3 regions of the Pseudomonas sp. M20 genome follow, and region 1 is predicted to be linked to each of the others. Evidence: predicted binding sites of a transcription regulator. Region 1 holds the regulator's gene; each other region holds the start of a gene.
What was found. The regulator FliA, encoded in region 1, starts transcription of late flagellar genes. The targets are predictions, from matches to a motif close to CTAAAGTTTNNNNNNNNNNNGCCGNTAA.

Region 2: ACI514_RS24660 (methyl-accepting chemotaxis protein) is a predicted target of FliA. The motif match lies at 2,005-2,032, and genes of this name have one in related genera.
Region 3: ACI514_RS23075 (methyl-accepting chemotaxis protein) is a predicted target of FliA. The motif match lies at 2,579-2,606, and genes of this name have one in related genera.

What each region holds. Positions count from the first base shown of each region.
Region 1 is NZ_CP173611.1:3,904,706-3,909,481, forward strand. It holds gene ACI514_RS17290 (protein phosphatase CheZ) at 1-380, opposite strand, end outside; gene ACI514_RS17295 (chemotaxis response regulator CheY) at 399-770, opposite strand; gene fliA (RNA polymerase sigma factor FliA) at 937-1,677, opposite strand; gene fleN (flagellar synthesis regulator FleN) at 1,674-2,504, opposite strand; gene flhF (flagellar biosynthesis protein FlhF) at 2,621-3,961, opposite strand; gene flhA (flagellar biosynthesis protein FlhA) at 3,973-4,776, opposite strand, start outside.
Region 2 is NZ_CP173611.1:5,580,991-5,585,766, reverse strand. It holds gene ACI514_RS24675 (TonB-dependent siderophore receptor) at 1-254, opposite strand, end outside; gene ACI514_RS24670 (FecR domain-containing protein) at 342-1,343, opposite strand; gene ACI514_RS24665 (sigma-70 family RNA polymerase sigma factor) at 1,343-1,843, opposite strand; gene ACI514_RS24660 (methyl-accepting chemotaxis protein) at 2,148-4,028, shown strand; gene ACI514_RS24655 (SRPBCC family protein) at 4,175-4,642, opposite strand; gene ACI514_RS24650 (non-ribosomal peptide synthetase) at 4,666-4,776, opposite strand, start outside.
Region 3 is NZ_CP173611.1:5,214,911-5,219,686, reverse strand. It holds gene ACI514_RS23080 (potassium/proton antiporter) at 1-568, opposite strand, end outside; gene ACI514_RS23075 (methyl-accepting chemotaxis protein) at 896-2,521, opposite strand; gene ACI514_RS23070 (hypothetical protein) at 2,800-3,030, shown strand; gene ACI514_RS23065 (cell division protein ZapA) at 3,027-3,329, shown strand; partial or broken gene ACI514_RS23060 (cache domain-containing protein) at 3,429-4,499, shown strand; gene ACI514_RS23055 (methyl-accepting chemotaxis protein) at 4,521-4,776, shown strand, end outside.

The sequences.
Region 1 (4,776 bases):
TCGGCGCTCAAGGTCTGCGCTTCGTCAGCCAGACCATTGACCACCGGCGTGGCGCTCTCCACCAGATCCATGGTGCGGTTGGCCGCGGCTTCCGTCAGCTTGACCACATAACCCAGGCGTTCGGTGGCGTCGGTGATTTGCGACACTTCCTCGGCCTGCGGCATGTTCGGGTCGATCTGGAAGTTGACGATCGCACTGTGCAATTCACGTGTGAGCTTGCCGACTTCCTGGTACAGGCCACGGTCACGGGTCTGATTGAGCTCATGGATCAGTTGCACAGCGTCGCCGAACCTGCCTTTTTCAAGGCTTTCGACCAGTTCGACCGCGTGTTTTTTCAGGGTCGACTCGAAATCGCCCTGTGAAGATTCGTTATGCTCCATAGCTCCCCCGCGCGTTCATCAGCCGATGCGTTCGAAAATCTTCTCGATTTTGTCTTTCAACGCCTGAGCCGTGAAAGGTTTGACTACGTAGCCGTTTACACCGGCCTGAGCGGCTTCGATGATCTGCTCGCGCTTGGCTTCTGCAGTCACCATCAGCACTGGCAGGTGCTTGAGTTTTTCATCGGCACGCACGTGGCGCAGCAGGTCGATACCGGTCATGCCCGGCATGTTCCAGTCCGTTACCAGAAAGTCGATGCTGCCGCTGTTGAGCACTGGAATGGCAGTCACGCCATCGTCAGCCTCGACGGTGTTGGTGAACCCAAGATCACGCAGCAGGTTCTTGATGATCCGCCGCATCGTTGAGAAGTCATCAACGATGAGGATTTTCATGTCTTTGTTCAATTCGACCTCCAAGCAGTCTTAAACGCGCCCAGCACCTGGACGCGCCACTTCAATCAATCGGCGCAGCACTTGAAGACTGTCTGGAGCACAACAGAGCAAGACCGGTGCCGTTCATCACCGCACCAGCCTCGTTCGCAGTGTCCCCACACTGCCTTCAGCGCGCTCGCCACTCCCCCAAACGCCCCCGCAAACGGGCCGCGCACTGGCTGTGTAACTGGCTGACCCGCGATTCACTGACGCCAAGGACTTCACCGATCTCCTTGAGGTTCAGCTCTTCGTCGTAGTACAGCGCCAACACCAGTCGCTCACGCTCCGGCAAATTGGCAATCGCGTCCGCCAACGCTGCCTGGAAACGTTCATCTTCCAGATCGCGTGACGGCTCAAGATGAGCACTCGCGCCATCCTCGTGCAGCCCTTCGTGTTCGCCGTCCTGCAACAGATCGTCGAAACTGAACAGGCGACTGCCCAAGGTGTCATTCAAAATCCCGTAGTAATCGTCGAGACTCAATTGGAGTTCGGCTGCAACCTCGTGATCTTTAGCGTCACGGCCGGTTTTAGCTTCAATTGAGCGAATTGCGTCGCTGACCATACGGGTATTGCGGTGAACCGAGCGTGGTGCCCAGTCCCCTTTGCGCACTTCGTCGAGCATCGCGCCGCGGATTCGAATGCCCGCGTACGTTTCGAAACTGGCGCCTTTGCTGGCGTCATATTTGGTCGAGACTTCGAGCAGGCCGATCATCCCGGCCTGGATCAGGTCTTCGACCTGCACACTCGCCGGCAACCGTGCCAGCAAGTGGTAGGCAATGCGTTTGACCAGCGGCGCGTAACGCTCGATCAGCTCGTACTGAGCGTCGCGTGCCGACTTCTTGTAGTAGTTCATACCGCTTGCTGTCATAGCACGGGCCCTGCCGTTTGCTGCACGAGGCGCTCGACGAAAAACTCGAGATGGCCACGCGGGTTGGCGGGCAGCGGCCAGGTGTCGACCTTCTGTGCAATGGCCTTGAATGCCAGCGCGCACTTGGAGCGCGGGAAGGCTTCGTAAACGGCACGCTGCTTCTGCACCGCTTTACGCACGCTTTCGTCGTAAGGCACGGCGCCGACGTATTGTAGGGCCACGTCAAGGAACCGATCCGTGACCTTGGTCAACTTGGCGAACAGGTTGCGCCCTTCCTGCGGGCTCTGCGCCATATTGGCCAGCACGCGGAAGCGGTTCATGCCGTAATCGCGGTTAAGCAGTTTGATCAGTGCGTAGGCGTCAGTGATCGAGGTTGGCTCGTCGCAGACCACCAGCAACACTTCTTGCGCGGCGCGTACGAAACTGACTACCGAGTCACCAATACCCGCAGCGGTGTCGATCACCAGTACGTCGAGATTGTCGCCGATGTCGCTGAACGCCTGAATCAGGCCGGCATGTTGCGCCGGGCTCAGGTGGACCATGCTCTGCGTGCCGGACGCGGCCGGGACGATGCGGATGCCACCGGGGCCTTGCAACAGCACGTCGCGCAATTCGCAACGGCCTTCGATCACGTCGGCCAGTGTGCGTTTAGGGGTCAGACCCAACAAAACGTCGACGTTCGCCAGTCCCAGATCGGCGTCCAGCAGCATGACCCGACGGCCAAGCTCTGCCAGCGCCAGAGACAAGTTCACTGACACGTTAGTCTTGCCGACGCCACCTTTGCCGCCGGTCACCGCGATCACCTGTACGGGATGCATGCTGCCCATGTTATTTCTTTACCTTGTCTTGCATAGACGGAGGCCACATTACTGGCTGCGCGTTCACAACCGGAACAATGCATGGCAGACCATCGATGTAGGTACAAAAACTGTTCATGAATACCTCAGCCTACCTGCTTGGTCGGGCTGTGATAGATATCAGCGAACATGTCAGCCATGGCTTCTTCGCTGGGTTCTTCCTGCATTTGCACGCTGACGGCGCGGCTGACCAGTTGATGACGGCGCGGCAGATGCAAATCATCCGGAATCCGTGGGCCATCGGTCAGGTACGCGACCGGCAATTCATGACTGATCGCCAGGCTCAACACTTCGCCAAGGCTGGCCGTTTCATCCAGTTTAGTCAGGATGCAGCCGGCTAGCCCGCAACGCTTGTAACTGTGATAAGCGGCGGTTAGAACCTGTTTCTGGCTGGTGGTTGCCAAGACCAGATAATTTTTTGAACGAATGCCACGCCCGGCCAGACTTTCCAGCTGCATGCGCAGCGCCGGATCGCTGGCTTGCAGGCCGGCAGTATCGATCAATACCACGCGTTTGCGCAGCAGTGGATCCAGCGCCTGCACCAACGATTGGCCCGGATCGACGTGGGTCACCGGCACATTGAGAATGCGGCCCAGCGTCTTCAGTTGTTCCTGCGCACCGATGCGGAAACTGTCCATGCTCACCAGCGCGACATTCTGCGCGCCGTATTTCAGCACGTAGCGCGCGGCGAGCTTGGCCAGCGTGGTGGTCTTGCCCATGCCGGCAGGGCCGACCATGGCAATCACACCGCCCTCTTCCAACGGCTCGACTTCCGGTACGGCAATCATCCGCGCCAGGTGCGCGAGCAACATGCGCCAAGCCTGACGCGGTTCTTCGATATCAGTGATCATCGCCAGCAGATCGCGCGACAACGGGCCGGACAGACCGATACGTTGCAGACGACGATACAGATTGGCTTGCGCCGGACGGCTGCCTTGCAGCTGATTCCAGGCCAGAGTGCCGAGCTGAACTTCCATCAGCTCGCGCAGGCTGTTCAATTCGAAACGCATCGAATCCAGGGCACGCGGATCAACGCCGCCGGAAGACTGCGCAGGCGCCGGGGCCGGACGCGCTGGAGCAGCGTAAGTCGGCTCGCTCAGCGGTTCAGCGGCAGTCAGCGGCAGGCCAGCGGTCAACGGCAGCCCTGCGAAGATCTGGCGATTGCTGTTGCCGTCGGCTTCGCCACGCAGGCTCAGTTCGGCCTGGGCGGTGACGATGCGCGACTGAGTCTTGCGCAGCTCGTCTTCGAGTTCCATGTTCGGAACCCGTGGCGCCAGCGCCGACAATTTGTAATCCAGTGCCGCCGTCAGCTCGACACCGCCAGCAATGCGGCGGTTGCCAATGATGGCGGCATCAGCGCCCAGCTCATCACGAACCAGCTTCATGGCCTGACGCATATCGGCGGCAAAGAAACGCTTAACTTGCATAAACCACTACCTCAGCCGTTGGGCCCTACTGTCGCAACGATGGTCACTTGCTTGTTGTCCGGTATTTCCTGGTAGGCCAGCACATGCAATCCAGGGACTGCGAGGCGGCCAAAGCGCGAGAGCATCGCGCGGATCGGGCCAGCGACCAAAAGGATCACCGGCTGACCTTGCATTTCCTGACGCTGCGCCGCTTCGATGAGCGAACGCTGCAGCTTCTCGGCCATGCTTGGCTCCAGCAGAACGCCCTCTTCCGAGCCTTGTCCTGCCTTCTGCAGACTATTGAGCAATATTTGTTCCAACCTTGGTTCCAAGGTGATCACAGGCAGCTCCGACTCAGTGCCTACAATGCTTTGGACGATGGCGCGGGATACGCCGACCCGTACAGCGGCCACCAACGCGGCGGTATCTTGACTCTTCGCGGCGTTGTTGGCGATGGCTTCGGCAATGCTGCGGATATCGCGCACCGGCACGTGTTCGGCGAGCAGCGCTTGCAGCACCTTGAGCAACTGCGACAACGTGACCACGCCCGGCACCAGCTCTTCTGCCAGTTTCGGCGAGCTCTTGGCCAGCAATTGCATGAGTTGCTGCACTTCTTCGTGGCCGATCAGCTCGCTGGAGTGCTTGTATAGAATCTGGTTCAAGTGAGTCGCGACCACGGTGCTGGCGTCCACCACCGTGTAACCGAGGGATTGTGCCTGCGCACGCTGGCTGATTTCGATCCACACCGCCTCCAGGCCGAAAGCCGGATCTTTGGCGTTGATACCGTTGAGTGTGCCGTAGACCTGGCCCGGGTTGATCGCCAGTTCGCGATCCGG
Region 2 (4,776 bases), 1.7 Mb from region 1:
GTTTGCTGCGGGGTCATCGACAACGTGATGCCAGCCTGACGGGCAAACTGATTCAGCGCCTCACCGAGAGGGCCCGCAGCCACGTTGTAGCGGTGGCTGACTTCACTGCCAGCGGGAGCCGCCGCCATGCTTATTGCAGGCATCACACCAACGCCCAATGCAGTCGAAAACAGCGCCGCTCGAACGGCGTGGCGCAACAGGCCAGATTCGGCAATGAAATTCAGAGAGTTCTTACAGGTGGCGCGGACAGTCATTGTAGGTTTCCGTAGGCAGTCGCGAAGGCTGAGTTGAAGTGCTTACTGACTAAGCCGGACTTGCTGCAAAAACCCGCCAAAAAAATTTCAGACCGCACGTTCCAGAGTCACCCACCAGCGCGTGCGATAGCGCAATTGCACCGGCAACGTCTGCGGCAGAATCGCCAGCAGTTTGTCGGTGTCTTCCAGACGGAATACGCCGGACAGACGCAGCTCCGCCACTTGCGGCGCACAGTTCAGAAAGCCCTGCCGATAACGCGCGACTTCGGCGAGAAAGTCACCCAGACGCATATTGCGTGTGACGATCAAGCCATCGATCCAGGCGCCAGCGTCCATGTCCAGCGTCGGGGCCGGGCGGACCTGGTGATGGTCGATCAGATAACTCTGCCCGGCGAGTGCTTCTACCGAGGTGCCGCCGGAGTGGATGGCAACCTGGCCATGGGTGACGCTGAGCCGCGTGCAGTCATTGTCCTGACGCAGGATGAATCGGGCATCGACGGGCTCATAAGTCCCGTGACGATTTTGTACCCGCAGTGGCCGATCAGTCGGCGCGCCCTCGTCGGAGCCACCACACGTGACAATGATCTCGCCGCGAGTCAGTTTGATCAGGCGCTGTTGCGCCGTGTAATCCAGATCCACCGCGCTGGCCGTGTTCAACTCGATCCGGGTACCTTCCGGCAACTGGAAGGCGCGCCGCTCGCCCGTCGCCGTAGCGTAATCGGCGCTCCATTGCTGCCACGCGGCAGTGTCCTTGGCCAGCCAGGCGGCGGAACCCATCAGCAATGCGCCAGACAACAGCTTCAAAGCCTGCCGACGGCCAAGGCCTTGGGCACTGTTTTCCAAAGTATTGAACGCCACCTGCGCACCGGGTACTGCACGCAGATTGTTGCTCAATTCGGCTTGCAGCGACTGCACGCGTTGCCAGGCCAGTTCATGCTCGTGGTGTTCGGCACGCCATTGCTCACACTGGCGATTCAACCGCGAATTGCCATGGTTATTGCGCAAGCGCAACAGCCAATGGATGGCTTGTTTGACCACGTGTTGCTGTGGCTCGGCACGGCGACCGAGTGCGGTGTGATCTACAGGCATCAGCTTTCGTACCGCAGCACGTAGCAGTGATACAGCGCATCGGCGACGTAACGCTCAACTGAGCGCAACGACAGGCCCATCTGCTCGGCAATCTGCTTGTGGGTCAAACCTTCGCACTGCGCCAGCAGAAAGGCCTGACGCACTTTCGGCTTAAGTCCTTCAAGCATGCGCGCGATGTTTTCTAGCAGTTCGATCACCAGCGCCCGGGCTTCGGCACTAGGCGTCTCGGCTTCGGGCAAATGAGCAATGGTTTCCAGATAGGCCCGTTCGATTTCTTCGCGACGCCAATGGTCGATCACCAGCCCGCGAGCGATGGTCCGCAGGAAAGCGCGCGGCGCCTTGAGTTCGAGGCGTTCGGTGCGTTGCAGCAGACGCAGGAAAGTGTCCTGCGCGAGATCTGCCGCATCCGCCGCATTGCCCAGCCGTGCGCGCAGCCAAGCGTTAAGCCAGCCGTGATGACTACTGTAAAGCGCCTGTACTGCAAACTCAGGTGAGGACATGAACGCGGACGTCACAAATGATAATTAGTCGCATTGTCATGAAGGGTTACGGAATTTGCAACCGTCGCTCGAACATTGCTCCTGGAAAACACCTGGTTGAAAGCTCTGGCACGCCGTTCGGCGGGAATCCGGCAGAAATACCATCCATTTCCCGCTCAACCCTAAGATTTCTCCGACACGTGCCGACAGACTGGTGAGACATGCGTGCACCAAAGTAGAGCGGCCAGAAGAACGCTGCCTGCGCTGTACATGGAATGTTGCATCCGGAACGCATCCCCACTTTTCGCATAAGAAGTCCCATGAAATGAATCTCAAGTTCAGCCATAAAATCCTGTTGGCCGCCTCGGGCGTCGTGGTCCTGGCGTTCGCGCTGTTCACCCTCTACAACGACTACCTGCAGCGAAACACCATTCGCCAGAACCTCCAGTCCTCCGTACAGCAGGCCGGTGATCTGACCGCCAGCAGCGTGCAGAACTGGATGAGCGGGCGGATTCTGGTGCTGGAAAACCTCGCGCAGAATGTTGCGCATCAGGGTAAGGACGCGGATTTCCCGGGTCTGGTCGATCAACCGGCCTTCACCTCGAATTTCCAGTTCACCTACGTCGGTCAGGCCAACGGTGTGTTCACCCAGCGTCCTGACGCGAAGATGCCTGACGGCTATGACCCGCGTCAGCGCCCTTGGTACAAGCAAGCCGTGGTAGCTGACAAAACCATGCTGACGCCGCCGTACATGGCTGCTGTCGGCGGGCTGGTGGTGACCATTGCCATGCCGGTGAAAAAGAACGGCGAACTGCTCGGTGTGGTCGGTGGTGACCTGAGCCTGGAAACCCTGGTGAAGATCATCAACTCGGTGGACTTCGGTGGCCTGGGCCATGCGTTTCTGGTCAGCGCCGACGGTCAGGTGATCGTCAGCCCGGACAAAGACCAGGTCATGAAAAACCTGAAAGACATTTACCCGAACACCAGCGTGCGCATCGAAAAGGGCAACCAGAACGTCGTGCTTAACGGTCAGGAACGTATTCTGTCGTTCACTCCGGTCAGCGACCTGCCGAATGCGCAGTGGTACATCGGTCTGTCGATCGATCGCGACAAGGCCTACGCCGCACTGAGCCAATTCCGCACTTCGGCGTTGATCGCGATGTTTGTCGCCGTGGCCGCGATTGCCTTGCTGCTGAGCCTGTTGATCAACGTTCTGATGCGTCCGCTGACCACCATGGGCCGCGCGATGCAGGACATTGCTCAGGGCGAAGGCGACCTGACCCGTCGTCTGGTGGTTGAGAGCAAGGACGAATTCGGTGAGTTGGGCAGTGCGTTCAACCAGTTCGTTGAACGGATTCACGCGTCGATTTCCGAAGTGTCCTCGGCAACCCGTCATGTGCACGATTTGTCGCAACGGGTGATGGCGTCGTCCAACGCCTCGATCATCGGCTCCGACGAGCAAAGTGCACGCACCAACAGCGTCGCTGCGGCGATCAACGAACTGGGCGCTGCTACTCAGGAAATCGCCCGCAACGCTGCCGATGCTTCGCAACACGCCAGCGGCGCCAGCGAGCAGGCCGATGACGGTCGTCAGGTGGTCGAGCAGACGATCCAGGCGATGACCGAGCTGTCGCAGAAGATCAGCCTGTCGTGCACGCAGATCGAAACCCTGAACGCCAGCACCGACAACATCGGCCATATCCTCGATGTGATCAAAGGGATTTCGCAGCAGACCAACCTGTTGGCACTCAACGCTGCGATCGAAGCGGCGCGTGCCGGTGAAGCCGGACGTGGTTTTGCGGTGGTGGCGGATGAGGTGCGTAACCTCGCCCATCGCACTCAGGAATCGGCGGAAGAGATCCACAAGATGATCACTTCGCTGCAGATCGGTTCGCGCGAAGCGGTGACCACCATGAACGCTAGTCAGGCCTCCAGCGAGCAAAGCGTGGAAGTGGCCAATCAGGCAGGTTTGCGTCTGGTCAGCGTGACTCAGCGCATTGGTGAAATCGACGGGATGAACCAGTCGGTGGCCGCGGCGACCGAAGAGCAGACCGCCGTGGTGGAAACCCTCAACGTCGACGTTAACCAGATCAACCTGCTGAACCAGCAGAGCGTGGCCAACCTCAACGAGACGTTGAAGGATTGTGATGCGTTGTCGCAGCAGGCTAATCGCCTGAAGCAACTGGTCGACAGTTTCAAAATCTGATTTTCAGATTGAAGACCGCGTTATCGTTCTTCGCGAGCAGGCTCACTCCTACAAATTAAATCGGGTTCCATCTGAAGGAACCCGATCAACTGTAGGAGTGAGCCTGCTCGCGATAGCGGTCTAGAACTCACCGCCGAACTCAGGCCTTAAACAAACAGCTTCAGCACATTCCCCATCGCATCATCCGCAAACCCCTGCACAAACTCCTTGAACCCCGGCAGCGCCTCTTCACCCCCCGAAGCAGGCTCGGCAATGATCGTCCACGTCGCCCGGGATTTGCCTGCGCCCAGCGATTGCACATTCATCGCCGCCCACAGATTCGCCACGCCCAAGGTGTTGTAAATCGTCGTCCAGGTCATGCTTCGTGCGTGTTCATCGCGGGAGTTCAGTTGCTCAACCACCACGTTGCCATCCTTGAAGCATTTCTTGCGCAGCGAGGACACGCCCTCGCCGATAGTTTCTATGTGCGACAGCGCCGGAATGAAACGGTCGAAACCGCCGAAGTGGCCGACCACCGCCCAGACTTGCGCCGCGTCCGCCGGCACTTCTACCGAAGAGACAACGTGGCAGCCGTGCGGATTTTTGATCAGAGTGTCGGGTTGCAGAGTGCTCATGGTGTTGCTCCTTTTTTGTGGCTTCAGATGAAGTTGATTTCTTTCAGGTAATCGCAGCCGCGACGCAGCAGCGCTGGGGACTTCTGTGGGTATTGCGCGCCCATCTGCTGCACGCCGGCCTCGGCGTTGGCGTG
Region 3 (4,776 bases), 1.3 Mb from region 1:
GATGGGTCAACAGGCTCCAGTGCAGGCCGGTCTGGCCGCTGGCGAGCATGTCGATCAGAGTGACAGTGAGAAACACCGCCATCGGGTCGTTGCTGCCGGATTCGATTTCCAGACTGGCGGTGACCCGTTCGTTCAGGCCTTTGCCGCCGAGCAGCGAGAACACCGCCGCGGCGTCGGTTGAGCCAACGATGGCGCCGATCAACAGACCTTGAATCAGATTGAGGTCGAACAACCAGGCGGCGGCCATGCCGGTCAGCCCGGTGGTGATCAACACCCCGACCGTGGCCAGCGACAACGCCGGCCACAAGGCCACGCGGAAACTCGACACCCGCGTACGCAGGCCTCCGTCGAGGAGGATCACCGCCAGCGCAAGGTTGCCGACCAGATAGGCCGTCGGGTAGTTATCGAAAATGATCCCGCCGCCATCGACCCCGGCGGCCATGCCGACCGCAAGAATAATGACCAGAATCGGAATGCCGAGACGGGAAGAAAGCGAACTGACAAGAATGCTTGCGCCTACCAGCAACGCGCCGATCAAGAACAGGCTGTTGATGGTCGTCGCATTCAAAGGCAGTACTCCAGAAGCGTAAAGACGGGCACAAACTGACCATGCAGTCTGCGTGCCAGCGATTCTAACCTGTTGAAATGTGATGCTGTCAAAAAGGTTTTTCAGTGTGGCATCAGGTTTTGTGTTCGGCGGGCGATTGCTGCCCTCACCCTAGCCCTCTCCCGGAGGGAGAGGGGACTGATTGAGGTGTTTGGGCGAGGTACATCGACCTGAAATATCGCGCCGAACTGAAAATCTGAAAGACCCCCGATCTGCTCCCTTTCCCCCTCTCCCTTTGGGAGAGGGCTGGGGTGAGGGCGCTTTTGATCTTGATCTTGATCTACAGAATTACAGGCTAAACCGCCCAACCATGTTGTTCAGATCCAGCGCCAACCGCGACAGTTCATTGCTCGCCGCACTCGTCTGATTCGCCCCAGTCGCCGATTGCACTGACAGGTCGCGGATGTTCACCAGGTTGCGATCCACTTCCCGCGCCACTTGCGCCTGTTCTTCGGCGGCGCTGGCGATCACCAGATTGCGCTCGTTGATCTCGACGATGGCGGTGTTGATGGTGTCCAGCGACATGCCGGCACCACGGGCGATGTTCAGGGTCGACTCGGCGCGCTCGGTGCTGTTGCGCATCGAATCCACGGCGTGTTCGGTACCGCTCTGAATGCTGCCGATCATCCGCTCGATTTCGCTGGTCGACTGCTGTGTGCGGTGCGCGAGGGCACGTACTTCATCGGCCACTACCGCAAAACCACGACCGGCCTCACCGGCACGCGCTGCTTCAATTGCCGCGTTCAGCGCCAGCAGGTTGGTTTGATCAGCCAGGCCACGAATCACATCCAGCACCTTGCCGATGTCACGGGATTCATTGGCCAGATCACCGATCAACGACGCAGTGCTCTGCACATCGGCGCTCATGCGTTCGATGGCGCTCACGGTTTCTTGCACCAGGTCCCGACCGTCGCCGGCGGAGGTGGTGGCGTTTTTCGAGGCTTCCGAAGTACTCACCGCGTTGCGTGCGACTTCTTCCACAGCGCTGGTCATCTCATTGACGGCGGTGGCCGCCTGTTCGATTTCGTTGTTCTGCTGAGTCAGGCCACGGGCGCTTTCGTCGGTGACGCTGTTCAGTTCTTCAGCCGCCGAAGCCAACTGAGTCGCCGAGCCGGAAATACGCTGCAGGGTGTCACGCAGCTTCGATTGCATCTTCGCCATGGCCGCGAGCAGACGGCCTGCCTCGTCTTCACCGTCAACGTGGATCGGCTGGGTCAGGTTGCCTTCGGCGATGGTTTCCGCAGCTTCCAATGCTTTGGAGATCGGCTTGGTAATGCTGACGGTCAGCAGCCAGGCGAAGAGGAACGTCAGGCCAGTGGCGATCACCAACAACGTGACCACAAGGTTGAAAGACATCGAAAACTGCTCGCTTGCGCCTTTATCCGTGTCGGCGATTTGCTGGGTGTTGATCTCCAACAGCCGCGCCAGGGCGGTGTTCACCGCTTCCGAGTTGCTCAGCAAGTCCGAGTTGAGCATCTGCCGCAGTTCATCGATCTGATTGTTGCGCGACAGGGTTTTCATCCGGTCTTCAAGCTGGCGGTACTGCGCGAGCAACTGCACGTATTGATCGTAAGCCGCACGTTCTTGCGGGCCGTCGATCAACGGTTCGTAGGCGCGCTGGGCGTCGGCGATCTGCTTGTTGCGCAGCGCGAACAGCTCGACAGTCTTTTGTTGAACGTCCGGTTCACGATTGATCAGCAACCGATACGACAAAACGCGCAGGCGCAGGGTCAGTTGGGTGAATTCGTCGAGGGCCTTGATCGAAGGCACGCTGGCGGTGGCGATGTCTTCGCCTGCTGCGCGGATTTTGCTCATCTGATTCAGCGCGAACACACCGAGAATCAGCATCAGGCCGCCGATCAGGGCGAAGCCGGTAAACGCCCGTGGGGCGATATTCATATTGCGGAGGGACATGGGCGGATACCAAGAGAGGGCCGCTTCCATGCGGGCTGAGACTGCGATATGGATGACTTATCGGTCATACGACTAAAGTCTTGAGGCACTGTGCGTATTTGTCGCAGAAGGGCTGGGGCGACGAAGTGCAGGAACCAGATCGGCAGATCACAGTCTTTAAAACTCGCAGGAACGATCCGCCACCAGGAAAATCAAGGCCTTGCGCCGGTTTAACCCTGGCATCCGTGGTGACTTTTCTTTATCGTACGCGCCCTTTGAAAAACGCTTGGAAGATCAAAATGTTGGAAGCATCCCTCAGCCAATTGGAACAGCTCGTCAGCGACCTGGTGCAACAGAACCAGAGCCTTGCGCAGACCAACCAGACCTTGTCCACGGAACTGGCCCAGGCCAAGGATGAAAACGAAAGCCTGCAACTGAACCTGATGGAGCAGGAAGAAAAGCACGGCGCCACCGCAGCCCGCATTCAAGCCCTGGTTGATCGCGTCAACGCAGGTCCTGTCAGCGCATGAACCACCACACAGCAGGGGTAAAAGTCGTCTCCATTCTCGGGGAGGACTATTCGATCAAGGCACCGGCCGGGGAAGAACAGACCCTGCTGGACGCGGCCATGATGCTCAAGGCAGCGCTGGATGACACCAAGCGCAAATACCCGACATTGATCGGTGACCGCTTGCTGGTGCTCGCGGCGATGAATCTGTGCTCGCAGCAGATTGAAATGAAGAAGCAGCACAAAGAAGAACTCGACCGTTACCAAGAGCAAGTCAGCGCCACGGTCGACACTATCGCCAAGACCATCAATCAGGGTTGATCGGGTTGCGCACAACCAAAGAATAGATTGTCGATCGGGTTGTATACAATCGGCACGGCTGTTGCATTGTTTCGGCCACTTATTCTTTGGGGGTGCTCCATGCAGTTGTGGCGACGCAGTATTCAATGGCAACTGATTCTCAGCATGGGCACCGCCCTGCTGGTCAGTATCCTGATCGTGGTTGGCATTTATACCCTGGTGGTCAACCGCCTCGCCCAGAGCTATCTGGTCGAGCAAGCGCTGCCATCGAGCATCGAAGCGACGCGCAACGATATCGAACGCATCCTTGTGCAACCGCTGACGGCGGCCAAAGATATCGCCAGCAATACGATGGTCCGCGACTGGCTCGCCTCAGGCGAAGACAGCAGCAAAACGGCGGGCTTCGCGCAGTATCTGGAAGGCATCCGCGCCGAACATAAAGCCTTTACCGCTTTGATCATCGGCACCGAATCCAATCATTACATCACCGAAAAAGGCCTGGATCGCACCCTCAGTCGTTCCAAACCGGCCGACGCGTGGTTCTATTCCTTCCTCGACAGCAATCAGCCGCGCACCCTCAATATCGACAACGACGGCGCCACCGGAGAATTGGCGCTGTTCATCGATCTGAAAGTCGAGCAGGCCGGTAAAGTGGTCGGCGTAGCCGGGCTTGGTTTGAGCATGAAAGAGCTGTCGGAGCTGATTCACAACTTCAGCTTTGGTCAGCGCGGCAAGGTCTATCTCGTGCGCTCCGACGGTTTGATCCAAGTGCATCCCGAAGCGCAGTTCAGCGGCAAACGCACCTTGAGCGAGCAGATTGGCGCCAATGCGGCGCAGTCCGTCATGGGCCAGAAAAAGGCGATCAGCAGCAGCTTCCAAAGAGATGGCGAAGACTTCCTCGCCTTCAGCCTTCCTCTGCGTGATCTGGGCTGGACCTTGGTGGCCGAAGTGCCGCAGTTGCAGATCTATGCCGAGGCCCGCAAGGCGATGTGGATGAGTGGCGGCATCGGTCTGGCGGTAGCGCTGGTGTGTCTCGCGTTGGTGGTGTGGCTGGCGCAAGGGCTGGTGCGGCCGATTCGTCAGGTAACAGCCGCGCTCGTAGCAATCGGTAGCGGCGGTGGAGATTTGACCCGCCGGTTAGATTCCAGCCGCGCCGATGAGCTGGGCGACCTCGCCCGCGGCTTCAACCGTTTCCTCGATAGCCAGCGCGGCATGATCGGCGAAGTGCTGACCACCAGCGAACGTCTGCGCACGGCTGTGGGGCAAGTGGCGAAAGTGGTGGAGAACACCGCTGAGCGTTCCGGCCGCCAGCAGGAAATGACCGACATGGTCGCAACTGCGGTTCACGAGATGGGCCTGACCGTGCAGGAGATTGCGCAGAACGCTGGTAACGCGGCACTCGCTTCGCAAACCGCGCGGGATGAAGCGATGCAGGCGCGGGAAGTGGTTGGCGGCTCGATCAAGCATA